Regions from separate parts of the Undibacterium sp. Di27W genome, predicted to be linked through region 1. Evidence: predicted binding sites of a transcription regulator. Region 1 holds the regulator's gene; the other holds the start of a gene.
The links. The regulator LexA, encoded in region 1, represses DNA repair genes until DNA is damaged. The targets are predictions, from matches to a motif close to ACTGTATNNNNATACAGT.
Positions count from the first base shown of each region.

Region 2: imuA (translesion DNA synthesis-associated protein ImuA) is a predicted target of LexA. The motif match lies at 4,840-4,857, and genes of this name have one in related genera.

Region 1 is NZ_JBMPOS010000005.1:366,546-382,055, reverse strand. It holds gene hpnC (squalene synthase HpnC) at 1-119, opposite strand, end outside; gene ACO0LF_RS13335 (efflux RND transporter periplasmic adaptor subunit) at 355-1,566, shown strand; gene ACO0LF_RS13330 (efflux RND transporter permease subunit) at 1,563-4,661, shown strand; tRNA gene ACO0LF_RS13325 (tRNA-Leu) at 4,929-5,015, shown strand; gene tig (trigger factor) at 5,044-6,393, shown strand; gene clpP (ATP-dependent Clp endopeptidase proteolytic subunit ClpP) at 6,411-7,037, shown strand; gene clpX (ATP-dependent Clp protease ATP-binding subunit ClpX) at 7,317-8,582, shown strand; gene lon (endopeptidase La) at 8,822-11,242, shown strand; gene lexA (transcriptional repressor LexA) at 11,489-12,145, opposite strand; gene rpsF (30S ribosomal protein S6) at 12,409-12,777, shown strand; gene priB (primosomal replication protein N) at 12,806-13,105, shown strand; gene rpsR (30S ribosomal protein S18) at 13,115-13,399, shown strand; gene rplI (50S ribosomal protein L9) at 13,426-13,878, shown strand; gene ACO0LF_RS13275 (replicative DNA helicase) at 14,046-15,434, shown strand.
Region 2 is NZ_JBMPOS010000011.1:45,189-60,698, reverse strand. It holds gene ACO0LF_RS20780 (error-prone DNA polymerase) at 1-2,627, opposite strand, end outside; gene ACO0LF_RS20775 (Y-family DNA polymerase) at 2,646-4,157, opposite strand; gene imuA (translesion DNA synthesis-associated protein ImuA) at 4,102-4,830, opposite strand; gene ACO0LF_RS20765 (hypothetical protein) at 5,071-5,298, shown strand; gene ACO0LF_RS20760 (nuclear transport factor 2 family protein) at 5,436-5,924, opposite strand; gene ACO0LF_RS20755 (winged helix-turn-helix transcriptional regulator) at 5,990-6,490, shown strand; gene ACO0LF_RS20750 (AI-2E family transporter) at 6,662-7,930, opposite strand; gene ACO0LF_RS20745 (Pls/PosA family non-ribosomal peptide synthetase) at 8,185-12,234, opposite strand; gene ACO0LF_RS20740 (helix-turn-helix domain-containing protein) at 12,725-13,777, opposite strand; gene ACO0LF_RS20735 (TonB-dependent receptor domain-containing protein) at 14,029-15,510, shown strand, end outside.

The DNA of each region.
Region 1 (15,510 bases):
TCGTCGGCAATATCGTCGGCACTGCGGGCAAAGGCGTAGATGACTTCGACTGCAGGTCTGAGGCGGGCAGGAAGTAAAACCGAGGCAACCGGGAAGTTTTCGTAATGGTTAACAGGCATAAGCAGGCATAAGCAGACACAAACAGACATTATTTGAAATAAATTTCATGAAAAAGCTTAATGACTGAAAAGTCATTGGCAAAAACAGGATGCTTAACTATAATTACTAACCGCAAAGTCAGTTACTTAATAATAGCATGCAGTCAATATAAAAAGTTAATAAGATATTTCATCGTTTTTTAGTTCTTACCGTTTTGTCCCGGCCCAGAAAGCCTGCATAGTAAAGGAAACTCTTGTGTTAACACCAGAAACTACCAATCACCCTCAAGCGAGGCAGTTTGCTGGAAGGCGTATTGCTCCATTTGCCTTCATCCTTGCATCTGCGACACTATTGCTAGCTTGTTCCAAGCCTGTCGATAAAACTGAAGATATACGCCCAGTCAGGACTATTACGCTGGCGAGCAGCAATATTGATGTCAATGCTGAGTTGCCTGGAGAGGTGCGCCCACGTATAGAGTCACGCCTGGGTTTTCGTGTTCCAGGCAAAATTGTCGTACGCAAGGTGGATGCTGGTACATTGGTTAAACGTGGCCAGGTGTTGATGCAGCTCGATCCCCAGGACCTGGCATTGGCACAGGTTCAGGCCAAGGCAGGTTTGTCAGCGGCAGAGAGTAACCGCGATCTGGCCAGGGCTGAATTGAAGCGCTATCAGGAATTGCGGGCCAAGAATTTTGTCGCCGCTGCAGTGCTCGATGGCAAGGAAGTGGCATATAAGTCAGCTCAATCCACTTATGAGCAGGCACTGGCAGGCTATAAAAACCAATCCAACCAGTCGTCTTATACCAGCCTGGTGGCGGATGTCGATGGCGTGGTAACGGGTATAGATGCTGAGGTGGGGCAGGTGGTTGCGGCCGGTACGCCAGTAGTGCGGGTAGCTCAATTGGGCGCACTGGATGTTGTAGTGGGTATCCCTGAAGATAAAATCAATTCCATTCGTCAGATGACTGATGTCAATGTGCGTTTGTGGGCCAATCCTGGTCAATCCATTCCAGGTAAGCTGCGTGAATTGTCGCCGATAGCAGATGCAGTAACACGTACTTATACCGCCAAGGTCAGTCTCAGTGGTGATAATAAGGATGTGCAGCTTGGCATGACTGCCTATGTCAGCTTCAATGCAAAAAATCCTAACAATGCGATCAAAGTACCTTTGACTGCCTTGTTTCAGGAAAAAAATGCTACTTCGGTCTGGGTGGTTGAATCAGGTGTAGTTCGCCTGGTGCCTGTGCAGCTTGCGGGTTCTTCTGGTGAAGAAGCTTTGCTGGCTGGTGGTGTCAAACCGGGCCAGGTCGTGGTAACAGCTGGCGCCAACCTGCTCAAGAATGGTCAAAAAGTGACTATCCTTGGTGTCGAGGCGGCGCCTGCTGCGGCCGCAGCACCAGCACCAACGCCGGCCAAGGCAGTGGCTGCTGCCAGTGATGCAGCGTCGGTCTCAGGAGCTGCTAAATGAGCGACTCTTCACGTGGTTTCAATTTATCCAGATGGGCGCTTGAGCATATTCCGCTAACGCGCTATCTGATGGTCGTGCTCTTGCTGGGCGGTATACTCAGCTACGGCAGGCTGGGGCAGGATGAAGATCCGCCGTTTACTTTCCGTGCCATGGTGGTGCGGGCTATCTGGCCAGGTGCGACGGCTTTGCAAATGGCCGATCAGGTGACTGACAAGCTGGAAAAAAAGCTGCAAGAGACGCCTTACATAGACAAAATACGTAGCTATTCCAAGCCAGGTGAAACTTTAATCATCCTGCAATTACGTGAATCAACGCCGCCTAAAGATACGGCGCAATCCTGGTACCAGGTGCGCAAGAAGATCGGTGATATACGCTCGACTTTGCCGCCTGGTGTACTGGGCCCATTCTTCAATGATGAATTTGGTGATACCTACGGCTCTATTTTTGCCTTGTCCGGCGATGGCTTCAAATATGAAGAAGTCAAGGAATATGCGGATTTTGTGCGTCAGCAATTCTTGCGCATACCCTCGGTCTCCAAGGTTGAATTATTTGGCGTGCAGGACGAGAAAATCAATATTGAATTTTCTCAGAAAAAATTCTCGCAACTGGGCGTGCCTTTTGACGTCATCGTAGGGCAAATCAATTCACAAAATGGGGTAGAAGCCACAGGTGTGTTGACGACCTCTACTGATAATCTGCAAGTGCGCATTTCTGGCGCGCTGATGACAGTGAAAGAGTTGGAAAACCTGCAGTTGCGCGCCAATGGAACCAGCTTCCGACTCGGTGATTTTGCGACGGTCAAACGCGAATATAAAAACCCGCCACAAGACAAGATGCGCTTCAATGGCAAAGAAGTGGTTGGCCTCGGTATTTCCATGGAAAAGGGCGGCAATATTATTGAACTGGGCAAGCATCTGCAAATTGATGTTGCTGAAATCAAGGCCAAGTTGCCAGTAGGTATTACGCTGGAGCAGGTGACCAATCAGCCGGATGCCGTGAAGTCTTCCGTTGGTGAATTTATCCGTACCTTGATCGAGGCGGTGATTATCGTGCTGGCAGTCAGTTTCCTGGCATTGGGTTTGCATACCAAACCCTTGCGCCTGGATATCTGGCCTGGTCTGGTGGTGGGTTTGACAATACCTCTGGTGTTGGCGATTACCTTCCTGTTCATGCGCATATTTGATATCGATTTGCACAAGATATCCTTGGGTGCATTGATTATTGCCCTGGGTTTGCTGGTCGATGATGCGATTATCGCCGTAGAAATGATGGTCAGGAAGATGGAGGAGGGCTTCTCGCGCTTTGATGCCGCGACCTTTGCCTATACCTCGACTGCCATGCCCATGCTGACAGGTACTTTGATTACAGCGGCAGGCTTCTTGCCTATTGGCCTGGCTAAATCGGCTGCGGGTGAGTACACCTTCTCGATGTTCTCGGTGAATGCCCTGGCATTGCTGATTTCCTGGCTGGCGGCTGTTATTTTCACGCCTTATCTCGGTTATTTGCTGCTGAAGGTCAAGCCGCATGCTGGTGGCGGTGGTAGTGAGCATGAAATTTTCGATACACCTTTTTATTCGCGCTTCCGCGCATTGGTAAACTGGTGCGTGACCTGGCGCAAGACGACTATCGTCATTACGCTGGGTGTGTTCATGCTGGGCGTATTTGGATTTAAATTTATTGAACAGCAATTCTTCCCGGATTCCAGTCGTCCTGAATTGATGGTGGAGTTGTGGTTGCCAGAAGGTTCTTCATTCCAGGCGACCGAGGCGCAAGCCAAAAAATTCGAAGCTTTCATGCAAAAGCAGGAAGGTGTGGAAAGTGTCACCAGTTATGTAGGTACGGGTAGCCCGCGTTTCTATCTGCCACTGGATCAGATTTTTCCGCAGACCAACGTCTCGCAAATCGTGGTCTTGCCCAAGGATTTGAAGGCACGTGCAGCATTGCGCTTGAAGATTATTGAAGCCTTCAAGAAGGATTTTCCTGAAGTACGTGGTCGTGTGAAGCTCTTGCCGAATGGCCCGCCAGTTCCTTATCCTGTGCAGTTCCGCGTAACAGGCCTGGAAGTAAGTAAAGTCAGGGAAATTGCTGACCGTGTGAAAGAAGTCATGCGTGCCAATCCAAATACGGTTGGCGTTAATGACAACTGGAATGAATCTGTCAAAGTGGTGCGTATTGATCTGGACCAGGATAAATTGCGTACTCTGGGCATTACTTCGCAATCCGTCATGCGGGCCGCGAATACTATCCTCACCGGTTCTACCGTAGGCCAGTTCCGCGATGGCAATAAGCTCATCGACATCGTGGTGCGTCAGCCTGTGGATGAACGTTCCACCATAGAAGCGCTGGGTAATGCCAATGTGCCGACTGGTAGTGGTAAATATGTGCCTTTGTCCCAAGTGGCACGTATTAATCTGGTGTGGGAGCCGGGTGTGGTCTGGCGTGAAGGTCGCGAATGGGCGGTGACGGTGCAGTCCGACGTGGTGGATGGGATACAAGGTCCAACTGTATCCAGCCAGGTTTCACCCAAGCTGGATCAGATCAGGGCCAGCCTCTTGCCAGGTTATAAGATAGAGCTGGCAGGTGCGGCAGCCGATAGTGGCAAGGCGCAGGAATCGATTGCAGCCAATGTCCCATTTGTGATTTTCATCATCTTCACCTTGCTGATGTTGCAATTGCATAGCTTCTCCAGATCCTTGCTGGTGTTCCTGACCGGGCCTTTGGGTGTGGCTGGTGCGGCAATGGCCTTGTTGATATTGCAACGTCCTTTTGGTTTTGTTGCGCAACTCGGTGTGATCGCTTTGTTCGGCATGATTATTCGTAACTCGGTGATTTTGATTGATCAGATTGAGCACGACATAGGCGAGGGTGTTGCACCCTGGGATGCGATCGTGGAGTCCGCTGTACGTCGTTTCCGCCCCATCATCCTGACAGCTGCTGCTGCAGTGTTGGCGATGATACCTTTGTCGCGCTCGGTATTCTGGGGCCCGATGGCAGTTGCCATTATGGGTGGTTTGATTATCGCGACAGCCTTGACCTTGTTATTCTTGCCAGCTTTGTATGCTGCCTGGTTCCGTGTCAAGAAAACCAGTGTATAGCATGGTCTATTGATGGCCTTATCCCTGTCAGCGCGTGCTGCTGACAGGGATAAAAGTTTGGAAAACACCTTGAAACAATAGTTGCAGTGCCTGTATTTAAAAAAATAAGGCACATACTGGTAAAATCCAGTAGAATATCGGGCTGGAGTTGTAATGCCACATACATCAGTTTTGGGCGACGCTTGAATTTCGGGTCGCCCTTTGCTTTTGTGACGGCCGTGCTCAACGTGTGGCGGCATTGCGCCGGTGAACATAAACATACATCCCGCGAGGATGGCGAAATTGGTAGACGCACCAGGTTTAGGTCCTGACGCCAGCAATGGTGTGGGGGTTCGAGTCCCCCTCCTCGCACCACAGAATTTTTACTATTTGGACGATTTTCATGGCAACTGCAGTCGAAACTTTAGATAAATTGGAACGCCGCTTGACGATTTCCTTCCCGGTCGCTGATGTGCAATCGGAAGTGGAAAAGCGTTTGAAACAACGCGCGCGCACAGCAAAAGCGCCTGGTTTCCGTCCTGGTAAAGTACCTATGAAAATGGTAGCTGCGCAATACGGCTATCAAGTAGAAACAGAAGTGCTGAACGACAAAGTCGGTCAGGCTTTTGCTGCTGCTGCAAATGAAAACAAATTGCGTGTTGCTGGTTATCCAAGCATAGAGCCAAAGTCTGGATCAGACGTGGCTGAAGGCAGCTTGGCATTTGATGCAACTTTTGAAGTGTATCCAGAAATCACAGTTGGCGACCTGTCTGCTGCAGAAGTAGAGCAAGTCAAGTCTGACGTGACTGATGCTGAAATCGATAAAACCATCGATATCCTGCGCAAGCAACGCGTACATTTCCACGTTAAAGGTGAGCAGGGCGCGCATGGTGACGGTGGTGCAGACCAGTCCGCACAAAATGGCGACCGCGCTACTGTAGATTTCGTTGGCAAGATCGACGGCGTCGAATTTGCTGGTGGTAAAGCTGACGGTTTTGCATTTGTATTGGGCGAAGGCCGCATGCTGCCTGAGTTTGAAACAGCAACTATCGGTTTGAAAGTTGGCGAATCCAAGACTTTCCCATTGGCTTTCCCAGAAGACTACCATGGCAAGGATGTTGCAGGTAAAACTGCAGAATTCACGATCACTTTGACAAAACTGGAATGGGCGCACATGCCTGAAGTTGATTCCGAATTTGCCAAAATGCTGGGCGTAGAAGACGGCGACCTGGTCAAGATGCGTACAGACATCAAAGAAAACCTGGAGCGTGAAGTACGTGGTCGCGTTAAAGCCAAGACTAAAGAAAGCGTTATGGACGCCCTGGTCAAGGTAGTGGCGTTCGACGTACCTAAGACTCTGGTTGCACAAGACGGCGAGCGTCTGGCAGAAATGACACGTCAGGACATGGCGCAACGCGGCATGAACGTTAAAGACGTACCTTTCCCAGCTGATTTGTTCAATGCACAAGCTGAACGTCGTGTTCGCCTGGGCTTGATCCTGGCTGAACTGGTCAAGGCTAACAGCCTGCAGGCGACAACTGAGCAAATCAAGGCGCAAGTTGAAGATTTTGCACAAAGCTACGAAGATCCGCAACAAGTCGTTAAATATTATTTCAGCGATCGCAACCGTCTGGCTGAAGTTGAAGCCCTTGTATTAGAAGAAAACGTCGTTAACTATGTGCTTGGTAAAGCGAAAGTCACAGACAAGGTTCTGCCTTTCGACGAATTGATGGGTAACAACGCACAAGCGTAACAAATAAAGGAAAACACATGACAGGCATCATCCGTAATTCGGCACTGGACACAAACATGCTGGGCATGGTGCCTATGGTGATTGAGCAAAGCGGTAGAGGTGAGCGTGCTTACGACATCTATTCCCGCTTGCTCAAGGAACGTGTGATTTTCCTGGTTGGCCCGGTCAATGACCAGGCTGCCAACCTCATCGTGGCACAATTGCTGTTTTTGGAAAGTGAAAATCCTGACAAGGATATTTCACTCTACATTAATTCTCCGGGCGGTTCGGTGTCTGCTGGCATGGCCATTTATGACACCATGCAGTTCATCAAGCCTGATGTGTCTACACTCTGTACTGGCCTGGCGGCATCCATGGGTGCTTTCTTGCTGGCTGCGGGTGCAAAAGGTAAGCGTTTCTCCCTGCCAAATTCACGTATCATGATTCACCAACCTCTGGGCGGCGCTCAAGGCCAGGCATCTGATATCGAAATCCAGGCGCGCGAAATCCTGTATTTGCGCGAACGTTTAAATGGCATCCTGGCAGAAAAAACTGGTCGTAGCCTGGAGCAAATCTCTAAAGATACCGACCGTGACAATTTCATGTCGGCAGATGCTGCCGCAGAATATGGCCTGATCGATAAGGTGCTGGCGCATCGCGCTTAATTAGTTATCTTAAGCACCTGTCCAAGTAGCTTGTAAAAAAAGAACGCCTGTTCCGTGATGGTCCGGGCGTTTTTTTATTCTGTTCTATAATGTCTCATTGCTCCCATTGTTGCATATTGATGTCATGACGAAAGCCGTTTTTGCAGGTAATATGCAAGTCCAAGAAGCTGAGGAAATTTGTGTTGAATTTTGCGCAGGCAAGACCCAATTAATATCTGGTCTGGTCACAGCTTAATCACCAGTTTTATAGATTAATTTTGTTTATTTTATATACGTATCATGCCCGATAAAAAATCCTCCAGCGGAGAAAAGTTGCTCTATTGCTCGTTTTGCGGCAAGAGTCAGCATGAGGTTAAGAAATTAATAGCAGGGCCATCCGTATTTATCTGTGATGAGTGCATAGATTTGTGCAATGACATCATTCGTGACGAAGTGTCCGAAATTGATAATATTGCCAGTGCAAAAACAGAATTGCCTACGCCCCAGGAAATCACTGATTTGCTGGATCAATACGTCATTGGTCAGCTCAATGCCAAGCGCATCCTGGCAGTAGCGGTATATAACCATTACAAACGCCTCAAGCACCTGGGTAAAAAAGACGATGTCGAACTGGCCAAGAGTAATATCTTGCTGGTTGGTCCTACCGGTTCAGGCAAGACCCTGCTTGCGCAAACGCTGGCACGCATGTTGAATGTACCTTTCGTCATCGCCGATGCGACTACCCTGACTGAAGCGGGTTATGTTGGTGAAGACGTGGAAAACATCATTCAAAAATTGCTGCAAAATTGCAATTATGAAGTTGAGCGCGCACAAAAAGGGATCGTTTATATCGATGAGATCGACAAGATTTCCCGTAAATCCGATAATCCTTCGATCACCCGTGATGTTTCTGGCGAAGGTGTGCAACAGGCTTTACTGAAACTGGTTGAAGGCACCATGGCTTCTGTGCCGCCCCAGGGTGGCCGCAAGCATCCCAACCAGGATTTCATCCAGATTGATACCACCAACATCATGTTCATCTGTGGTGGCGCGTTTGATGGCCTGGCCAAGATCATTTCTGACCGTTCTGAGCGCAGTGGCATAGGTTTCTCTGCCAGCGTCAAGAGTCAGGCAGAAAAGAGCGCCAGCGAAGTCATGCAAGATGCTGAGCCACAAGATTTGATCAAGTTTGGTCTGATTCCTGAATTGGTTGGCCGTCTGCCTGTGATTGCCACCTTGAATGAGCTGGATGAAGCCGCCTTGATCCAAATTCTGGTTGAGCCTAAAAATGCGCTGATCAAGCAATATGCCAAATTGCTGGAGATGGAAGGTACTGAACTGGAAATCCGCCCTGCAGCCCTGCAAGCGATCGCCAAGAAGGCGATTGCCCGCAAAACAGGTGCCCGTGGCCTGCGTTCCATTCTTGAGCACGCTTTACTGGATGTCATGTACGACTTGCCTAGCCACCAAAATGTGGAGAAGGTAGTGATTGACGAGGGTACCATCACCAATGGTGCAAAACCCTTGCTGATTTACCATGAGCAACCCAAGGTAGCTGGTGCCTGATGGCATTGTTTGCCATGAAGTAAAAGAAAATGGAGAGCTTGCTCTCCATTTTTTATTTATTTTGCCTTGTTTTAAATTGATTCGAAGTACAATGGTTTAACAAAACGATTCTGGCTTCATTCGTAAAGCTACCCGGGGAAGCTCTCTGAGTGGCTTTTTTTATTGTTTTTTTCCAGAATGGGCTTGTGTTTCCGCCCAGTGCGCCAACATTGTTAACCAGTATTTATGAAAGGTGCGCCATGACGACTACTCTGATTACCGAACAAACCCAATTGCCGTTATTGCCACTGCGTGATGTTGTTGTATTCCCGCACATGGTAATCCCTCTGTTTGTGGGACGCCCCAAATCCATCAAAGCCCTTGAAGCTGCCATGGATCAAGGCAAGAGCATCATGCTTGCTGCCCAGAAAGCTGCTGCCAAGGACGAACCTTCGGCAGATGACATTTATGAAATTGGCTGTATTGCCAATATCCTGCAAATGCTGAAATTGCCCGACGGTACTGTCAAGGTACTGGTCGAAGGTGCGCAACGTGCGCGCATCAGCAAGATCCATGACTCTGAATCGCATTTCTTTGCTGACTTGACACCTATCGCCGTTGACGAAGGTGACGAATCGGAAGTAGAGGCGATGCGTCGTGCCATCGTTCAGCAATTTGACCAATACGTCAAACTGAACAAAAAAATTCCACCAGAAATCCTGGCATCCCTGTCCGGCATTGATGATGCTGGTCGCCTGGCTGATACTATCGCTGCGCACCTGCCTTTGAAACTGGAACAAAAGCAAGTCATCCTGGAAATTTTCAGTGTGGCCAAGCGTCTTGAACACTTGCTGGGCCAGCTCGAAGGCGAGCTCGATATCCTGCAGGTTGAAAAGCGCATCCGTGGTCGCGTCAAGCGCCAGATGGAAAAATCCCAGCGCGAGTATTACCTGAACGAGCAAGTCAAGGCGATACAGAAAGAGCTGGGCGAGGGTGAAGAGGGCGCTGATATTGACGAACTGGAGAAAAAAATCCTGGCCGCCAAAATGCCTAAAGAAGCCCGCGACAAAGCACAGAATGAGTTGAAAAAACTCAAGATGATGTCGCCTATGTCGGCAGAGGCAACTGTCGTACGCAATTACATCGACACCATCGTCAATTTGCCATGGAAGAAAAAATCCAAGGTCAATAATGATTTGACGAATGCTGAAAAAGTATTGGAAGACGAACACTTTGGCCTGGATAAGGTCAAAGAGCGCATTCTGGAATATCTTGCAGTGCAACAGCGCGTTGACAAGCTGAAAGCACCTATCCTGTGTCTGGTAGGTCCTCCAGGCGTGGGTAAAACCTCGCTGGGGCAGTCCATCGCCCGTGCAACAAATCGCAAGTTTGTACGTATGGCCTTGGGTGGTGTGCGTGATGAGGCAGAAATCCGTGGCCATCGCCGTACTTACATAGGCTCCATGCCAGGCAAGATTTTGCAAAGCCTGTCCAAGGTCGGCGTGCGCAATCCTTTGTTCCTGCTGGATGAAGTGGACAAAATGGGTGCTGATTTCCGTGGCGACCCATCATCTGCCTTGCTGGAGGTCCTGGACCCTGAGCAAAATCATACTTTCTCGGATCACTATATTGAAGTTGATTTTGATCTGTCCGATGTGATGTTTGTGGCGACGTCCAACTCCTACAATATCCCGCCAGCCTTGCTGGACAGGATGGAAGTGATACGTCTCTCAGGTTATACCGAAGATGAAAAAACCAGCATTGCACAACGTTATCTGCTGCCTAAGCAAATCAAGAACAATGGTTTGAAAGAGGGCGAGATCACGGTGGCAGAAAGTGCTTTGCGCGACATCATTCGCTATTACACACGTGAAGCTGGCGTGCGTTCGCTGGAAAGGGAAATCTCCAAGATTTGTCGCAAGGTCGTGAAAATGCTCTTGTTGAAAAAGACCGAGAAAAAAGCCACGGTTAATTCCAAGAACCTGGATAAATATCTGGGTGTGCGTCGCTATGACTTTGGCGTTGCAGTCAAGGATAACCAGATTGGTCAGGTAGTCGGTTTGGCCTGGACGGAAGTGGGCGGCGATTTGCTGACCATAGAAGCGGTAGCCATGCCAGGTAAAGGTGGCGTTATCCGTACTGGTACTCTGGGCGATGTCATGAAAGAATCGATCGAGGCAGCCCGCACAGTGGTACGCAGCCGCGCCAAGCGTCTGGGTATCAAGGCAGATGTGTTCGAGAAGAGTGATATCCATATCCACGTACCTGAAGGCGCTACACCAAAAGATGGCCCGTCTGCTGGTATCGCCATGACCACGGCCTTGGTGTCAGTTTTTACTGGTATTCCAGTGCGTGCTGATGTCGCCATGACAGGTGAGATCACTTTGCGTGGTGAAGTATTGCCTATCGGTGGCTTGAAAGAGAAATTACTGGCGGCTCACCGTGGCGGTATCAAGACTGTGTTGATACCTGAGGAAAATGCCAAGGATCTGACTGAGATCCCGGACAATGTCAAAAACAAGCTGGAAATTATCCCGGTCAGGTGGATAGACAAGGTTCTGGAAATCGCATTGGAAACCCAGCCTGTTCCTTTGGTGGATGAGCCTGTTCCTGTAGCCGCTGCAACGCCGGCTGCAGCGACTACGGAAACTCCTGCAGATACGACGGTTGTTAAGCACTAAGTTTCTGAGGCAACAGCTTGTTGCTCTGAAATGAAAAACGTCCGGAAAATCCGGACGTTTTTTTTATGTCTCTCGCTTTTTAATCACTCAAAGGGCTGGTGCTTATTGGGAGGGGCAGAGAGGATGCAGGAAAGGCTTGCCGGCGGGCAGAAACACGTAAGTTTGAGATATCAGCTTGAGATATCAGCTTGAGATGCTGCCCGGGCGTGACGTAAACGAGAGGGTAAAATCACGCCCGGGCTGACCTCAAACCCAGTTGCGCATGAGGCCAACAGCCAGGCCTTCCAGCGCGAAATCTTCTTCCGTATCACCAATCTTGATGACAGGGTAATCCGGATTTTCCGGCATCAGCTCTATCAAACTGCCGGTCTTCTTATAGCGCTTGACGGTCACGTCATCACCCAGGCGTGCAACTACGATCTGGCCATTGCGAGCACTGTCGGCTTTTTTTACTGCGAGTAAGTCGCCATCCAGTATGCCCGCATCACGCATGGACATCCCGCGTACCTTGAGCAAGAAGTCTGGTTTGGCAGAGAACAGGGCTGGGTCTACATGGTAAGTGGATTCTATATGTTCACTGGCCAGTATCGGCGAGCCAGCGGCAACGCGGCCAACCAGTGGCAGGGCAAGCTGCAATAGGGCTGGGTGGGGCAAGGTCAGTTGCTTGCCCGTGATATGGCTGGACAACTCTGACTCCAGCAGGCGTATGCCGCGTGAAGTGCCTGCTGCAATTTCAATGACGCCTTTGCGTGCCAGGGCTTGCAGATGTTCTTCTGCCGCATTGGTTGAGCGGAACCCCAGTTCTGTCGCAATCTCGGCACGGGTAGGGGGAAAGCCCGTGTTTTGAATGGCGTCTTTAATCAGGTTCAGGATTTGTTCCTGGCGGGAAGTGAGTTTGAGCATGGCGTTTTCTAGTGTTAAGGTGCTGTATATACAAGCAGTCTGTATTTTTATACAGTAAAGCTGAATATGCAAGTCAAAATCCCTGAGATCGCCAGTAAATGTGAAAAAATACCTCACTATCAATGGAAAAACGGCCTATAACTTAGCTAAGCCACTGATCTAATTGATCAATATGAAAAACTGGGTTATTATTATCGGCTTTCCTCTTCCCGCACTCGTCTTGACGCCGAGGCGGGCTATTTTATTGTCCACAAGGAGAATATATGCGTCATTATGAAATCGTATTTATCGTACATCCAGATCAGAGCGAGCAAGTTCCTGCAATGATCGAGCGCTACAAGGCAAGTGTTGTAGCCCGTGGTGGTCAAATCCATCGCGTTGAAGACTGGGGCCGTCGTCAATTGGCTTACATGATTCAAAAATTGGCAAAAGCACACTATGTTTGCTTGAACATCGAATGCGATGCTGAAACTCTGCTCGAGTTGGAAACAGCATTTAAATTCAATGATGCTGTTTTGCGTCACCTGACAGTCAAATTGAAAAAAGCAGAAACAACACCTTCTCCTATGATGAAAGCTGTTCAGAAAGAAGATGCTGCAAAAGCGCAACGTGTTGAAGCGCCTGCTGCTTAATAATTGACAAAGGTCGCGTAAAAAAATAGTGAATCAGCTGAAGCTCGTAGCCCGGATTGTGGAAAAAAGTGCATTGCGCTACACCCCGGCCGGTATCCCGATAGCTTCTGCTACCTTGATGCATAGTTCAGAAACTCGTGAGGCGAACACAGTTCGGCAGGTCGAGTTTGAGATTTCTGCGATGGCTGCTGGTGAAATATCCCAGCGTTTTACAGAAATTGCTCTGGAACAGCCCATGGAATTCACCGGTTTTTTAGCGCGCAAAAATCGCAATAGCAAAAGTCTCGTTTTTCACGTCACTGAATTCGGGACACATTTACTAGATTAGGAGCCAAAAATGGCATTCGGTAAAAAATTCGACAAAAGCAAATTGAAGCAAAAGCGTCAACAACAAAACCCTTTGTTCAAGCGCAAAAAATTCTGCCGCTTCACAGCAGCACATGTAGAAAAAGTTGACTACAAAGACATCGACACACTGAAAGATTTCGTGCAAGAAAACGGCAAAATCATGCCAGCACGTTTGACCGGTACAAAAGCGCTGTATCAACGTCAAGTTGACACTGCAATCAAACGTGCACGTTACCTCGCGTTGCTGCCATACACTGATTTGCACACAGCGTAATTGACGACAAGGTAAAGGAGAAAAATATGCAAGTTATTCTGTTGGATAAAGTCGTTAATCTCGGCAATCTGGGTGATGTAGTTCGCGTTAAAGACGGCTATGCACGTAACTTTTTGATTCCACAACGTATGGCTCGTCGTGCTACGACAGCTGCAGTTGCTGAATTCGAAGCAAAACGCGCTGAACTGGAAAAAGCAGCAGCCGCCAAATTGGCAGCAGCTCAAGCTCAAGGCGAAAAACTGTCCGGTCTGACCGTACAAATTACACAAAAAGCTGGTGTGGATGGCCGTTTGTTCGGTTCCGTTACTAATGCTGATATCGCTGAAGCCCTGACTAAACAAGGTTTCGCTTTAGAAAAAGCACAAGTACGTTTGCCACAAGGTCCGTTGAAGATCGCTGGCGAACACAGTGTTTCCGTTGCTTTGCACACTGACGTTGTAGTTGACGTTAACGTTGCAGTAGTGGGCGAACACGCGTAATTTGTTTTTTACAAATTGCTGGAAAAAAGCCGGGAATTCCCGGCTTTTTTCATGTTTGGGGGAAATATCGCCCGATTTACCTGTTTGTCACAAACTTGTCACAAACTCGCCAATTTCTCGTAATTTGAACCCTCTGGTAGTTTGATTTAACGGTTATAATGCGCGCCATGAAAGCTGGTTCTGATCCTCAAGTTGACGCTCTACGCGTCCCTCCCCATTCCATAGAAGCAGAGCAATCTGTTCTGGGTGGTCTATTGCTGGATAACGCGGCCTGGGACCGTATCGCTGACTTTATTGGCGAAGAAGATTTTTATCGTTATGACCACAGGATTATCTTCCAGTGCATGGTCAAGCTCATCAATAGTTCTCGTCCGGCTGACGTCATTACCGTCTTTGAGGCGCTGACGAGCACAGGCAAGGCAGAAGATGCCGGTGGCCTGACCTACTTGAATGCATTGGCACAAAATACTCCCTCAGCCGCCAACATTCGTCGCTACGCAGAAATCGTGCGTGACCGTGGCGTGTTGCGCAAACTGATTACGGTTGCAGATGAAATTTCCGGCAATGCCTTTAATCCCCAGGGTAAAGAAGTCAAGCAAATGCTGGACGAGGCTGAGTCCAAGATTTTCGCGATTGCCGAAGAGGGCGCACGTGGTGCCCAGGGTTTCCAGGCTATTCAACCCTTGCTGACACAAGTGGTCGAACGTATTGACGAGCTGTATAACCGTGATAATCAAAATGATATTACTGGTGTACCTACTGGTTTTGCCGATCTGGATAAAATGACTTCAGGCTTGCAACCTGGTGATCTGGTGATTGTTGCCGGTCGTCCATCCATGGGTAAGACAGCCTTCTCCCTGAACATCGGAGAGAACGTGGCCATAGACAGCGGCTTGCCAGTCGCTGTGTTCTCCATGGAGATGGGTGGAGCTCAGCTGGCCATGCGTATGCTGGGCTCGGTAGGGCGTTTGGACCAAAGTCGCCTGCGTGTCGGTAAATTGACCGACGAAGACTGGCCACGCCTGACGCATGCCATTCAAAAGATGAATGAAGCACAATTGTATATCGATGAAACGCCGGCGCTGAGTTCCATAGAATTGCGTGCCCGTTCGCGTCGCCTGGCGCGTCAGTGTGGCAAGCTGGGCCTGGTGATCGTCGATTACTTGCAATTGATGTCAGCCAACTCTGCTGGTGAAAACCGTGCGACCGAGATTTCCGAGATTTCCCGAAACTTGAAGGGCCTGGCAAAAGAACTACATTGCCCTGTGATTGCCTTGTCCCAGTTGAATCGCTCGCTGGAGCAAAGACCAAATAAACGCCCCGTCATGTCTGACTTGCGCGAATCTGGTGCGATTGAGCAGGATGCTGACGTCATCATGTTTATTTATCGTGACCAGGTGTATAACCCGGATTCGCCTGATAAAGGTACTGCAGAAATCATAATTGGTAAGCAGCGTAATGGTCCTATCGGTAGTGTGCGCCTGACTTTCCTGGGTGAATATACCAAGTTCGACAACTATGTTGGTTCCCTGTCGATTTACGGTGATAGTGAATAATTCTAAGATCGTAAGCAGGTTCTAAGCAAAAATGCTGGTGTTGGTGGGTAGACGCAAAGTAGTAAATCAAGACTTA
Region 2 (15,510 bases), on a different contig from region 1:
AAGGCATTGCCAGCTGCCAGCACATGCAAATCATGCTGGTTCAATTGTGCGCGCTTTGCCAGATCATGCACATCAATAAAAGCCTGCTGCTGGCGTGCCTGCATGATACGCAAGGCGGCATCCTCGGACATGCCATGCAGCAGGGAAAAACCCATGCGCACGGTAGGTTGCAGGGTTTCGGTAAATTGATTGAGCTGCGTTTCTGCCTCAAGTGAAGAATCCCAGTTACTGCAAGTTACATCAATCGCACTGACTTGCACATCATGGCGACGGGCATCCTGTATCAATTGGGAAGGCGAATAAAAACCTAAGGGCTGAGAATTCAATAGCGAGCATAAAAACACTGCAGGCTCATGGCGCTTGATCCAGCTACTGAAATACGCGAGGATGGCAAAGCTGGCTGAATGGCTTTCAGGAAATCCGTAATCACCAAAACCTTTCATTTGCTCATAGATTCCTTGAGCGAATTCACGTTCATAACCATTTTTGACCATGGTTTCTACTATTCTGGTTTCATAGCCTTCCAGGCCGCCTTTGCGTTTCCAGGCAGCCATTGCACGGCGCAAACCATCCGCTTCTCCCGCCGTAAAGTCTGCCGCATGCATGGCAATTTGCATGACTTGTTCCTGGAAAATAGGTATCCCGAGAGTGCGTTGCAATGCGGCCCGCATACCCGGGTTTTTGTGTATTTCTACAGGCTGCTTGCCCTGACGCCTTTGTAAATAAGGGTGCACCATACCGCCTTGTATCGGGCCGGGCCGCACAATGGCAATTTGTATCACCAGATCATAGAATTCTCTGGGTCTCAAGCGCGGCAACATGCTCATCTGCGCCCGGGATTCTATCTGAAAAACACCGACGGTATCTGCCTTGCAGATCATGTCATAGGTCAGAGTATCTTCGCGTGGAACATCCTGCATACACTTAGGTTTGCCTGGCAAGCTAGCCATCAAATCAAAAGCCCGTCGCAATGCCGACAGCATGCCAAGGGCCAGCACATCAACCTTGAGCAGACCCAGGGATTCCAGATCATCCTTATCCCATTGAATCACATTGCGCTTTTCCATCGCCGCATTTTCTATGGGCACCAGCCTGGATAATTTGCCGCGTGCGATGACGAAGCCACCGCTATGCTGGGATAGGTGACGTGGGAAACGCAATAATTTTCCTGTCAACAATGCCCATTGCTGGGCGATGGGGGAATTGGTGTCCAGGCCGCATTCTGTGAATCGCTTGAATAACTCTTGTTTGCTATCAAACCAGCGATGCGATTTTGCCACGGCATCGACAATCGCCAGGTCTACACCCAGGGCTTTACCCACATCACGCAAAGCGCCGCGCGGGTGGTAAGTGTGCACAGCCGCAGCCAGCGCCGCACGGTCACGTCCGTATTTATCATAGATATACTGCATGACTTCTTCGCGGCGCTGATGCTCAAAATCGACATCGATGTCTGGCGGCTCACCCCTCTCTTTGGAAAGGAATCGCTCAAACAGCAGGGTATGTGTCTCTGGATTGACTTCAGTGATATGCAGGCAATAACAGACAACACTGTTGGCTGCCGAGCCGCGTCCCTGACAGAGTATTTCTTTTTGTCTGGCGAAATTAACGATATCAAATACCGTCAGAAAATAAGGTTCATAAGCCAGGTCATTAATCAGGTGCAGCTCATGTTCTATTTTATTTTTTACCGATGAAGGCAAACCTTGCGGATAGCGCAGATCAGCTCCTTTATAGACCTGGAACTTTAAATAACTGGCAGGCGTATATCCCTTAGGCACCAGTTCGTGCGGATACTCATAGCGCAATTCATTCAATGAAAAGCTGCACAGGTCTGCGATTTTCACAGTTTCGGCCAGGGTATGCAGCGGATAAATCGTCGCCAGCCGCAAGCGTGAGCGCAGGTGCTGTTCTGCATTCATCGCCAGGGTATAGCCGCATTCAGTGATGGGCTGGCACAGGCGTATCGCAGTCATCGTGTCCTGCAAGGGCTTGCGTGAACGTACATGCATAGTGACCTGGCCTATGGCAACGACGGGTAATTGCACGGCTTCAGCTACCTTATCAACTTGCTGCTTTTGATATTCATCTGCAATTTGCATCAGCAAATTCAAACCTATCCAGGCGCGCCCAGGGAAGTGTTGCTTCATCCATTTGGCCTGTTTCAGTAGCGCCTTGTTCTCTGAGGGGTAGGTTGGCACCAGTATCAGCAGGCAATCTGGCAAGCCAGACAAATGTTCCAAACCTGACGGTGGTGTGACGAAATCCCTGGGCGTTAATAAGTAACTACCTTTGGTTGCCCGGCATCTGCCAAGAGTGATCATTTCAGAGAGATTGCCATAGCCTTCGCGGTTTTGTGCAAGGGCAATCAGATGTACATTATTTTCAGGTGCTTCTATATCTTCCAGTTTGAAGTGGGCACCGATGATGAGATGCAAGCCGGTATTTTTTGCTGCGGTATAGGCTCTTGCCAAGCCAGCAAAGGAACACTCGTCGGTAATGGCCAGGGCGCGATAATCGAGTTTAATCGCACGCGCCACCAATTCTTCTGAATGCGATGCTCCATGCAGGAAGCTGAAATTGCTCATGCAAAATAATTCGGCATATTCGGGCAAGAAGGCACTCATGTCGATCTATTCAAAATGCTATCCAAAAATGCCGTGTAAGAACCAGACAGCTTCTTCACTGTCAGGATCATTGGCACGTTCACGATAAATCCAGTAGCGCACATGGCGTTTATCGACAGCGATGTAATAATCCCGGGTTTGTATCTGCTCATTCCACCAGCCTGCTTCTATGCGTTCAGCCGGAGAAACAAGTTTGAGTTCTGAGCCGTAATAAGGGCGATGCTCATGAATGTCCAGTGCCAGCGGATGTGGCAATAACCAGTTAGGGCGCAAGACATAAGCTGCCAACGCGGGAGCCGGGCAGGGCGGTGGAGTTTTCTTGATGACAGAAATCCAGTGATTGGCAATATCAGCCCTATGGTCTGCTTGTGACGCTGGTTGCAAGACATTAGCTTCGCCCAGGCGGGCAACCAGAAGTTCAAGCAAGCGCTTATGTTCACTTGCCTGGCCGCCAGGTTCGGGGAACAAGGTATAGCTTTGTGCTTCGCGTACTATAGTTTGCTTTACTTCCAGCAGCATACCGATGACGGCACTATGCAATTTGAGCTGACTGAGCTTTTCTTTGAACAAACTCAGCAGGTGCGATTCTTGCCAGCATGCTTGTGCCAGTTGCAGATCAAACATGGTCGGAGGGATGGCCTGCCGGCCACGTTCATGCAATAACTCCATGTGTATATGCGTAACCGCCAGTTGCTGCGCTGCCAGCCATCCCAATAACTGGGCCAGCAGGCTGCGGGCAAAAATAAGAAGTGACTCCGCTTGCTCTATACGGTCTGGTAATTCGATTTTGACTTTGAATTCTGGCGCTGCCAGATACCATTCGTGTACCTCGGCCTGCTCACCATAGGCTTGATCCAGTTCTATGAGTAAAGCTTTGCCGCAACGTCTTTGTAAGCCTGGACGGGGTAATTGCCGTAAATCTCTGAGGTTATAACAGGCTATGCCCTGCAATAATTCAGTCAAAGGCCGTGCTGCAGTGAGTAATTTGACTGGTAATTTGTCCAGACGCTGACTCAATCTTTGCGGTTTAAAAACATGCTGTCCTCTGGGTAATCTGCGCGATGCCTGCTTGGCCAATAGCCAGGCAGCTCTGGCAACGGGAGCAATGCCTGTGGTTGCTGTATAACCCAGAATGCGCATGCTTTCCTGCACGCGTTTACGCAAAGCGCGTATGCCACCAAACAGGCTCAGACTGGCACTGATATCAACCAGTATGCATTGATCTTCTCCCAGACAGACTTGTGGCGAGTATTGCAGCAGCGCAGTTGCCACTGCCTGCAACGCCAGTTGTTCTTTATTTTGATCACGCTGATAATAATCCGCATCAGCAGACAACATCTGCACGCCGCCTGCGCGCATATTCAAACGTATGCCAGCCTGATCGGCAGATTCAGACATGGATGTCACCCGGCCTTGATGGAGTATCACACTGACTTGCGTCTCTTGCTGAGCAAACAAGGGGGTGACGAACACCTCAAGCTGGAGTAAAGGCAGGTGAACGGCTATCCACAGTGGTGGGCAAGTTGCCATAGTTTGTCGCAAGTTTTTCTTTGCCTGGATGAGCATAGGCATACAAATAAGGATGATCGGGTACATGCAATGCCAGCGGCGCATCGCGCTGGCTGCCACGGCGCTTGAGTATGCCCAGCTCCAGGCCATATTGACTGGTTTGCACACTCAATCGCAAGGGCGCAGGAGATGCTTGCTGTGCCGCCCGCATGTCACGCATTAAAAAGAATAAGATCTCTGAGCTTTGCGCTGCCAGGTGCAAACGACGCAAAGCTTCACTACGGATGCTGGATGTCCAGAACAACAGCGCACCACAACTGCTATTGCGCAACACCTGTTCAGCCGCCCATAAGGCATCTACATGTTTCTGGCAGCGTATCCAGATCAACTGCGATGATTGCAAACCTGTACATGCAAAAGCCAATGCTTGCGGTACATAAGGTGGCGTCAATAAAACAATGGGACGTCCATCAAGCTGGCTCAATGCGGGTTTAAGCAAGCTGAGTTCGGCAGTGCCAATCTGTGGCAGCAAAATCTCGGTTAATTGCCCCTGTGGCCAGCCACTGCCAGGCAGTTCATTATTGAGTTCTGCATAGCCACTGGGCAAATAACCGCCCTGAGCACGCGCCAGTTGCGATGCACGCCACAACGCGGGGTGTATGCGTTCAGGGGGAAGTGAGGAAACCTGGGTCATATTACATATACTGATTAAATATACAGTATATGTAATATGGCGAAAGACTTCAAAGTTTATTTTATGTGCCCGTACTATGAGACTGGAGCAAGAGATTGCAGGAGATGAGAAAACCACAGTGTTACATAATACTGATTGCACATACAGTAGTATGTGTTAAAGTTCGTTTCATGGATGAACGCATGGCTGTTTTGATGACCGTTCCTCTATCACATACCAACCGATATGGAGATTGAAATTATGGCAAACCTCGAACAGTCCTTTGATACGCGCTTCAGCCTGCAATTCGCCCCGACCTCATTTTTGATGCGCCTGGGTCGTCGCGAAATATTTGTTTGCCGCGACTTTAGACAGCGCTCTTATTATGTCAATCCTGTACTGGATTGCAGCACTGGTATACAAGCCGGGCATTTGGAAGTGCTGCTGTTTCGCAAATGGCTGATCATTTTATCCAAAGCCAACTGGTAAGCAGGTTATTAGTTTATTCCAACAGAATGAGCAAACTTTTGCTGCAAACACATCCAAGATATTGGAGGGGTTTGTTTGCAGCAAGTTGCGTCTGTCGGGTGTAGTTTTTTGGTAAATATGCATCTGAATATCTGAGTCTATGCACGCAAGAAAGGGCCGGGTCCGGGCCAGGCCTGATCAGTAATAGGAGCAGCCAATGCTTCCTCGCATCCTTGTGCTGCACTCCAGGCTAGATAGCGGCTGCAACGCTGTATATCTTCCAGGGTTTGGATGTAAGTGACTTTTCCCCAGCGCATGCGCATGAATTGCATCACTACATTCTTGTAAGGCCCATCTGGCTGATGCGGCACAATAAAGTCGAGTACGGCATGAATGCGGGTATCCCACGGTGGCCCCAGTACCGCAACTTCCTTTACCTCAAAATGAAAGCCTGGGAACAAGCGGTATAGGCGTTCCCACCACAAAGCCATGGATGTACGAGAGTTGCGTAAGCCAGAAATTGGCGAATCCCCTTCAAATCGATATGTAAAGTCAGTAGCCAGGCCATTTAGCATCAGGCTGACATCGCCTGCGTTGATGGCGGCAAAGATTTTGCGTAATTTATTCTCAACGATATAAGCATACATAGCTATCTTTCACTGGCATAATGCAAGCAATGTAAACAGTTAACTTGCATCAAGCAAGCTAAATTATGGAGCGCAGTTCTTTTTCTGATTTTTCCTGCTCAATTGCCCGCACGCTGGAAGTCATCGGTGAGTGGTGGTCATTGCTGATTTTGCGTGATCTGTTTTTGGGTTTTGAACGTTTTGACGATATCCAGCGCAATCTTGGTGTAGCGTCCAATATCCTGACAGCCCGCTTGAAAAAAATGATGGAGCAGGGCATCGTTGAGCGTAGGCCAGATACTCAGGATAAACGCGTATGGCGCTATAGCCTTACCCAGCAGGGGCGGGATTTGTATCCCATATTACTGGCACTGACTGCCTGGGGAGATAAATGGCGTACAGCAGAAGGGCAGCAGCCTTTACTCATTCGTCATCAGCAATGCGGCCACATCACCAGTGCCATTCCTGCTTGTACAGTATGCAAAGAAGAATTAAAACTCGATGACTTGCAGTTTGAACCTGGGCCAGGTGGCAAGGAAACGGCTGGCACCGCATTAATGGGGCAAGTACTAAATCGTCGCAGATAGTAATCAAGATTAAGTAAGACTTACGCAAAACCGCCCTAGCTGCGTTGTTAGCTCCTAGCTAAAGTACTGTCTTCGTCGCTACGCCTTGCCAGGACAATTTTGCGTAAATCTTGTTAAGAAATAAGGCTACATCAACAGCGTGCATTAACAAACTTGTTCAGCGGCGCCAACTCAATTATTTTCAAGCACGTTTCCCACTACATTCTCAAGCGAAATAGAATTGTCTGAGGTTTTATCCTCTTCATTGAGTTTTCTATCTCCAGAAATTTCAAGGGCGATTCCTGCTGCCTCCTCTGCGGGCATGCCATTCGTGCGTCGCAGGTATTCGGCCTCGCCAACGATATCATCTTGTTGCACAGCCAAGTCCTTGGGTTGCGGACTTTCACCTGGCAATTCAACTTTCAGTTCATCAATAAGCATGAGCAGGGTCGCTGCAACGGGCAAGGCGAGTAGCGCACCGCCGATACCGTACAGTGTGCCACCAGCGATCAAGGCGAATAGAACTATCGATGATGGCAAGCGCAATGCACGCCCATATACTATGGGTATCAATACTCTGCTTTCAAACTCTTCATAGCAAAGCAATAATACAAAAACCACCGTCGCCGCGACGCCACCAATAGCCAGGGCTGCCAGCACTGCAGGTAACATGGTGAGGAAAATGCCAACAAAAGGCAGCACATCCACAATCCCGCCGAAAGCCGCAATTGCTATCGCATTAGGTACGCCACAGGCAGAGAGTAAAACAAACAGAAAGACGGCCATCATGGCGCAAGTCAGGACTTGGCCGCGTACATAACCACCAACGATGGTCTCAAGATTGAGCATGATGCGCGCCAATTTGATGTGGTGGGCGCGCGGGATTACGGCAAACAAAGCACCACGCAAGCGGTCACGGTCTATCATGATGTACAAGGCAAGAAAAAATGAACCTGCGCCATACGCAATAATTTCGAAAAAACCTCTCGAAAAAGCCATTGCTTCGCTACTATAGGATTTGAATAGCGCGGCATACTGTATATGCTTCAAACCATCTGCCAGGGATTCCGTGAGAGGATAGGCAGCTAAAAACTTGATCAGGCGACCTCGTAATTCCGGCTCCTGCTGAACAAGGCTGACAACTTGGGCAATAAATGGTGGCACTGTAAAAACCGCCAGAGCTACCAAAACCACCATCAATACAGCAAATATGATGACTATACTGGTAAAACGGCGAATTTTATGGCGTTCCAGCCAGGCTACTGCAGGATTGAGCGTGCCGACCAGCATAAGCGCAGTGATCAATACAAAGATGACTGGGATCAACTGAGAGATCAGTGCAAACCCCAAGACAACTGCAACAATCGCAATCATCGTGGATTTAGCCAACTCTATGCGTATCGTTTTCTTCACTCTTGGTGGAGATGGGTTTTGCGCAAATTTTTTTGGGTATTGTGTCATGTCAGCGCTTATGTTCTTGATTATTTTCGCGCAAGTCCGGCGAACCTGCTGAGCGTGAGCCACATCATGACAGGCTATTTTGTTGGCATCTGTGCGCTATCCCTCATGTGAATTAAATCAGCAACAGGAAATAATTAATATAAAGGATGGCAGAACAGCCTGGTCGCAGCTGGACGATCCATTGCGCGCAAAGTCTGCAGATTAGCTCAAGCCTGACTTGCCATTCGGTGAAAGGCAAGTCAGCTTGACATAAATCAAACGCCTGTCATGGCGGCAGGACAACCATGCCAACTGGAATTGGCTGGAATGTATTCACCCTTCATGACCAGTGTCATCGCGCCAAGGCTGGCACCATCTGCCACCACAGCGCTATACAAAACCGAGCTACGCGGGCCCATGTACACGCGCTCACCAATAATGACATGATCAATTTTCATGACACGGTCTTCAAACAGATGTGTCTGCGGGCAGGCGAGTGCATTGATTTCGCTATAGTCACCTATACTAACGCAGTCAAACTCGGTGATATCAGTGGTATCCATATATACGCCACGCCCGATTTTGCAGCCCAGCAGGTTGAATACCAATGGCAGCCAGGGGGTGCCACGCAAATAACGCATGAAGTTGGGTACAGCTATGCCTTCGTACAAATTGGTGATACCTTCCGAGATCCATACAAAGGGCGTCCACATAGGTACGCTGCTCTTTTTGTAACGGAAAATCAATAGCCATTTCAAGCACAGTACAAAAGCAAAACTGCCTATACCGTACAGCAAGCCTGCAACGACGAGGTAATACAAAACTTCGTTCCAGCGATCATCCCCGGCCAAGGGCATCAAGTCCAGAACGATAGTATAACCAACCGCAATCACCATGGCATGCGGTGCGATGATGCGGAAAGCCTCAATGAGGCCACGCCCCAGACGCCGAACAATGGATGGGCGGAAGGTCAGGTTTTCCGGGAACCCCTTGGTCTCTTCGCGGGCAGGCAAATGGATGGCCGGTGAACCCAGCCAAGTGTCGCCTTCATGCATTTGCGCATTACTTGGGGCACTGGTGTGAACGCCTATCAGGACGTTTTCAGGCAAAATCGTGCCATCCGGTATATATGCCCCATTACCGACAAAACTGCGGCGCGAAATAATGGTGGGATGCATGCTCATCCAGCCACAATCTATTTGCTCGTCACCCAACAATACGGCATCAGCAATAAAGGTTTCATCGCCCAGAGTTAACATATCCGGGACCACCCCCAGGGCAGTAGAAATTTCGGCACCACGCCCGACTTTTGCACCCAGCAGGCGATACCAGAAAGGTGCATAAACTGTGGCATAAACACCATGCAACACATTCAGGCTGGACTCCTGTATCTGATTGACCAGCCATTTTCCACAGTAAGTATTACCGTGCACAGGATATTGCCCTTGCTTTAAAGTCGGCAAAATACTCCAGCGTATACCAGCAGACAACAGCGCCGTGCAGACAATCAAGACAGCAGTGGCCGGGAAGGCCAGGAGGAAATACTTCGCCAGCTGGAAAATGACAGAGTTACTTTGTAAACCAGGAAATAATTCAGAATTATCAAACCAGTCTATGGTCACAAAGCTGGGGAAAACCGGCATGAAAAACAGGGCGCTGATTAACAGAGAACCAAACACAAAAAATATAGTTTCACCGACCAGACGCAAACGTGATGCCGTCGGTCTTGGCGGAAAAATTGATGCATCAAACGCACCTATGTCTTTGGCTGGCGATCCTTTCCAGATTCTCGATTTTGGTATGCGCTGCCCCGCACTTAAGGCAGACTGTCCATCCAGATGGCCGCCAGCTTCTATATGAACATTACCTTCCAGTACAGCGTAGGAGCCTGCATAAGCATCATCCTCAAGTGTTATGCTGCCCAGTATGAGTTCTCCGTGTTGCACTCTGGCGTTCTCAAAATTACTGGCATTGCCTATACTGCAGCGATCGCCTATGTGCAGCAAATCCGGAGCACGCAAGGTCATGGAGCCTATGACGACATCAGAACCTACCTTTGCCCCCAGCGCACGTAACCACCAGCTATACAAAGACGAACCACTCAGCATGTAAGTTGGTGCAGCTTCCACCAATCTGTCAGCCAGCCACCAACGATAATATGTCCATCCCCATAGAGGATAGCGGCCGGCCTTCAAGCGACCTGCTATCAGCCACTTACCCGCAATGGCAATCGCAAATTCTGTCACTGTCAATAATAAGAAAACACCGACCGATAAAAATACGGCTCTTGCAATGGAATCTTCAGGATCACCGGTAAAGAAATGATAGGCAAAAAACGGCGCCAGCCATTGCACCATGCGCATGGCCACCAGCCAGGGAATGGCTGCAGCCTGGCCGATACCACAAAACCAGCGTTTCCATTCAGGAGCCGTGGTCCAACTGGACTGGCTCGCCGCCGCAGCAGCATCCTGACTTGGGGCTGTGGCTTCCAGTACTTCCAGCATCTTGGCGATATAGCGATGCGTATAAATATCACTGATCCTGAAATAGGCAAAACGTGGATGTTTGCGTAATATGGATACTAATTTTGCTGCCATCAAAGAATGGCCGCCCAAGTCTGTAAAAAAGTCCGACGTGCGTCGTATTGCTTGTCCTGGAAAAAGACTGGCCAGAGCCTCAAATAGTACAAGTTCAGTCTCGGTTTCTGGTGCATCCGACTCATTGTTGGCAGCCTGTTTGGCCAAGCCTATTTTTTTTAACGTATTGCGATCTATTTTTCCTGAAGTCAGCCTGGGCATTTCAGGCAGATATTCAAACCTGCCCGGCACCATATATACCGGCAAGACCCTGCCAAGTTCTGTCCGTAAAGCTGCCGCATGCTGGGCAAAAGCGGCAGCCTCTGCATCTGCTGGCAATTGATCATTGACGATGAAAGCCACGATCTGATCGATCTCATCATCCTTGCGCAAGACTACCGCTACTGCGCCTACACCCGCTTGTTTGGCTAACACCGTTTCAATCTCGCCAAGCTCAACCCTGAAACCACGGATCTTCACCTGATCATCGGCTCGCCCCAGACATTGCACACTGCCATCTGGATTAAAGCAAGCCAGGTCACCAGTGCGATACAGCCTGGCTTCATGAGCATTTCTAGCCCAGGGGTTTGACAAGAATTTTTCAGCTGTCAAATCCGGGCGTCCCAGATAACCAATTGCTACGCCTGGCCCCGAAATACATAGTTCCCCCGTTTCACCTGCGGGCAAGAGGCGCAAACCATTTTCAATATCGGTCGCAATCACCAGCAAGGAATAATTCGGCAAAGGTTTGCCGATATTGACAGGCTGACCTGCTTGTAACTGTGCCAGACTTGCCGACACACTGGCTTCCGTCGGTCCATAGGTATTAAACATTTGCCGCCCAGGGCGTGACCAGCGCGTGACCAAAACCTCGGGACACATCTCACCACCAAGATTAATCAGGCGCAGGCTATCTACCTCATGGCTGAATAAAGCGAGCAGGGTAGGGACGGCGTGTAAAACACTGATGCGGTTTTCATTCAAAGCCAGCGGCAAGGCATCCGGGTCTGCAGTAATTTCTTTTGGTGCCAGCCATAAGCTTGCGCCAACAAGGTAACTTATCCAGATTTCTTCAAATGACATATCAAATGCCAGTGAAAACCCCTGATACACGCGATCTTCATGGCGTATGCCCAAGACATGATTTTCACTACGCAAAAAATGACAAATGCTGGCTTGATTTACCAGAATGCCCTTGGGCTTGCCAGTCGAACCTGAGGTGTAAATGACATAAGCAGGGTCACTGCCTTTTACGGGACCACGTTTTGACATGCTTTGCCCGGCATCGAGCAAGGCTGTTTCGGCCAGCCATTTCTGGCAAGGTAGCTCTGCCAAGTGCGGCTCAAACGCCTGGCAACTCAAGATGCCAAAAGCAGCAGCATCATTAAGGCAAACAGCAATTCTATCTATCGGAGTATCTGCATCAAAAGGTAACCAGGCTGCGCCAGATTTAGCAATGGCTGCCTGCATAATCAGCAGATGTATGCCACGCGGCAACCACAGGCCAATAATATGTCCGGGGCGCACGCCCGCTGAAATCAGGACAGAAGCAACACGATTTGCATCAGCGTTCAATTGACCATAGCTGACGGACTGATCACCAGAAATCAGTGCAATCTTGTCAGGAAACGCAGACGCGCTTGCCTCTAATAAATCTGCAAGGATTTCCTCTCGTATGAAATCAAGTCTTTCCTCGCCATACAAAATTTCTGGGTTTGTTACCGTGTCGGTGCTACTAAACGATTGCATAAAAAATCTATAAGAGAAAGGTCACTTAATATAGGCTAAATTTTGGCAAGAAAAGCCAAATACTTTCTCATGTTGAGAAATCACAACTAAAGCATGAGTTTACCATTTTGATAAACTCCATCTGGGTAAATATGAGTAACTAATTATTTCGTTTCAATGATCTTATTGACCATGACAATATTGATAAATCACCTCATCGTTTTACCCCTGTCGCTAATTTCCAGGATTCTATCCTGCGAAAGCTGAACGCCATGCAAAAAAACATGTGGCATTGATAATAGGTGCAAGTTCAGGAATAGGGGAGGCTATCGCCATAGACTTGGCAAGTCTTGGCTTCAATTTGACATGAAAGGGCAGAGATCTATTCGACCATCGCTAATGGCACGCATCATTGCCAATCTGCCCAGGTTTTTATCTCACGCGACGGTAAGCGACGGATTGGAAAGTTTCTATAGACCAGGTCGCTAACAGCAAAACTCTTCACTGGTGTTCATTGCAAGCCCATTTGCCGCTCCCGAATCGTGCTGTTTCGCACATTTTTCGGAGGGGTGTCAAATCTTGCCTTGAATGCTGTTGAGAAATTTGCCGGGTTTTGATAGCCAGCGAGCTGGGCTGCTGCACTGATGCTAATACCCTGCTTCAACAAGGCCGTGTAGGCAATTTGCATGCGGCGTTCTTTCATATATTCAAAGATGCTCGCGCCATAAGCGATCTTGAATTGTTTTTGCAAAGTGTTGGCATTCACGCCCATTTGTCTGGCGATTTCAGTCATGCTCAAGGTATCTGCCTCACCGCTATTGATGAAGTCGTGAAGGCGTGCCACGCGTTGTTGCTCTTTGGGGCGCAAGCTTTGCTGCCTCATTACCGAAGCATGTGCGGAAGCAAATCTGCTATGAACGGAAGTAAAAGCTTCACTTAAAATTTCTATGGCGCGACTCTCAAGAAACAGGTGATGCATGACGGGTTCCAGCGCTGCAGGTGTCAGGATTTGCTCTGCCAGGGACTGCATGCGCATCGACGGTGCCCAAAACTCGGTATTCAGATGTGTGCGACTGAAAATATCCAGCGATGTATGGCCTTCGACATTGCTGAGTCCGCTATCCGCCAGCCATTCGGGAGATACCCCCAGGGTTACCGTGCGTTCAAAGCCCCCACGTTGTGAGCGACGTTTAAATAGTTCTGGTTCCGCAAAACTGACCAGTGCCGCCTCTCTTTGCATTTTGCCATTGGAGTCCGGTTTAGGGCCAAAGGCGAAGCGGCGTTTGCCATAGGTAATATCGGCGCTGCCATCCAGCACCAGTACCAGGGTCATGCCTGCATCCAGTTCTGCCTGGGTGGACATGGGGTACAGGTCTTGTACATCTGAGGTATGCAGTACTAGCCCAGGACGGAGTTCCTGAAAGCTGACTCGCCCTTTCAAGACAGGATGGTCGGCAGATACCTGTGGATTGGTTATCTGGTGATTTTTGACAACACGCTCAGATTGCCGGGTCAATTCATGTCGCTTGACGACTTGTTCAGATTTCGTCTCGGAATGATTCATGTATTTACAACCAGACTCTATGAAAAGTGTTTTAGCAAAGAAATTTCTTGCTTGCGCAAAGGTTTTTTCTGTTCAGGTGTGGAACAATAGCAAACTGAGAATGTAAATGCAAATCATTATCAATTGAGACTCAGATTGAAGCTGACGTGATTTTCTGGGGGAAAATCAAGGGTTTATCTTTTTGCAGCTCATGCTTATATCCACATTAATCATCAAGTCACACTTAACGTAGCAAATTGCGCACTATATCCATGTCCAAGATCACTCCTTCCATTTCTCCTCGCTTGAAACCTATGGTCATGCTCCTGGCCTTGGGTTTTGCAGTAAATACACAAGCTCAGACTGAAGCTGCAGCCAAAAATCAGTTGGAACAAGTACAAATCACTGCCAAACGTGGCAATGAAACCAATACAACAGTCAATGCCAAGCGCATAGAAGTAGAGCAGGCGAATAGTCTGCAAGACTTGTTCAAGCAAACGCCAGAAGTGAGTCTGGGCGGCGGTGGCTTGCCAATCGCGCAAAAAATTTATGTGCATGGCATTGCAGAACGCATGCTGACCATCACGATTGACGGTGCCAGCCAGCCTGAGTCTGCCTATCACCATGCCGGGCAAGTCATGATAGAGCCTGAGCTGATCAAGCGGGTAGAGATAGAAGCTGGCACAGGTGCGGCCACAGCTGGCCCTGGTGCCTTGGCGGGTGCAGTCCGCTTTACGACAAAAAATGCCAGCGATTTGCTGAGCAATGGTGAGCGCTTTGGTGCTTTGTTGAAAGGTGGCTATCAAACAGTGAACAAGGGTAGCAAGTTCAGCGGCACTGTCTATGGCCGTTTGACGGATGATCTGGATTTGATTTTCAGCCAGACTGTATTGAAAAGCAGTGACTATAAAGATGGTCATGGCAATACCGTCGCCAATACGGCCATCGATACCTCATCAAGTTTCTTGAAATTGAATGGCAAGATAGATGGCGGACATCGTTTTCAATTGTCTTATGACAAAAATGAAGATGAGGGCTTGCGCAACCAGCGTACCAATATGCTGGTGACGGCGATCAATCCTGCGCAACAGCAGCGTATGTCCAGGCAATCAACGACAGCCAATTATGATTATGCTCCTGGCAATCCCTTATTGTCCCTGCATGCGACAGTCTATAACAATGAAAACATCATACAGTTGCAAAAGGGTAGTAGTGATGAAGAGCGCCTGGGTACCAAGACGCAGGGCTTTAACCTGAGTAATGTCTCGCGCCTTGGTGATCATAAACTGAGCTATGGCTTTGACTATAAAAAGGATACTGGTTTATCCAGGGTTGCTGGCGTGTCCCTGAACGATGAAAAAGCCAAGGTCAGTGGCGTGTATCTGCAAGACGACATGGTATTGGGTGCGCAATGGATGCTGGGTCTGGGTGCACGCTATGACAAGTACAGCTATACCGACATGAAGCGTCAAAAGTTTGATTCCAGTGGAGTTTCCCCTAGTGTCAACCTGGAATTTATTCCTAGCGATGGCTTGACTCTCCGTCTCAGTCATGCCCGTGCTTTGCGTGGAGTCGGCATCGTCGAACCTTTCCTCAAGCAATATCAGGATAATGATGTCTCCATCAATCCAGAGAAGGCGCAAAACACTGAGTTTGGTGTGCAATGGAAGAGTGCCGGCTGGCAGATCAATGGCAGTATTTTTGAGCAAAAGATTGCGAATTACATAGGTTACGATGATTATCGCGACAATATG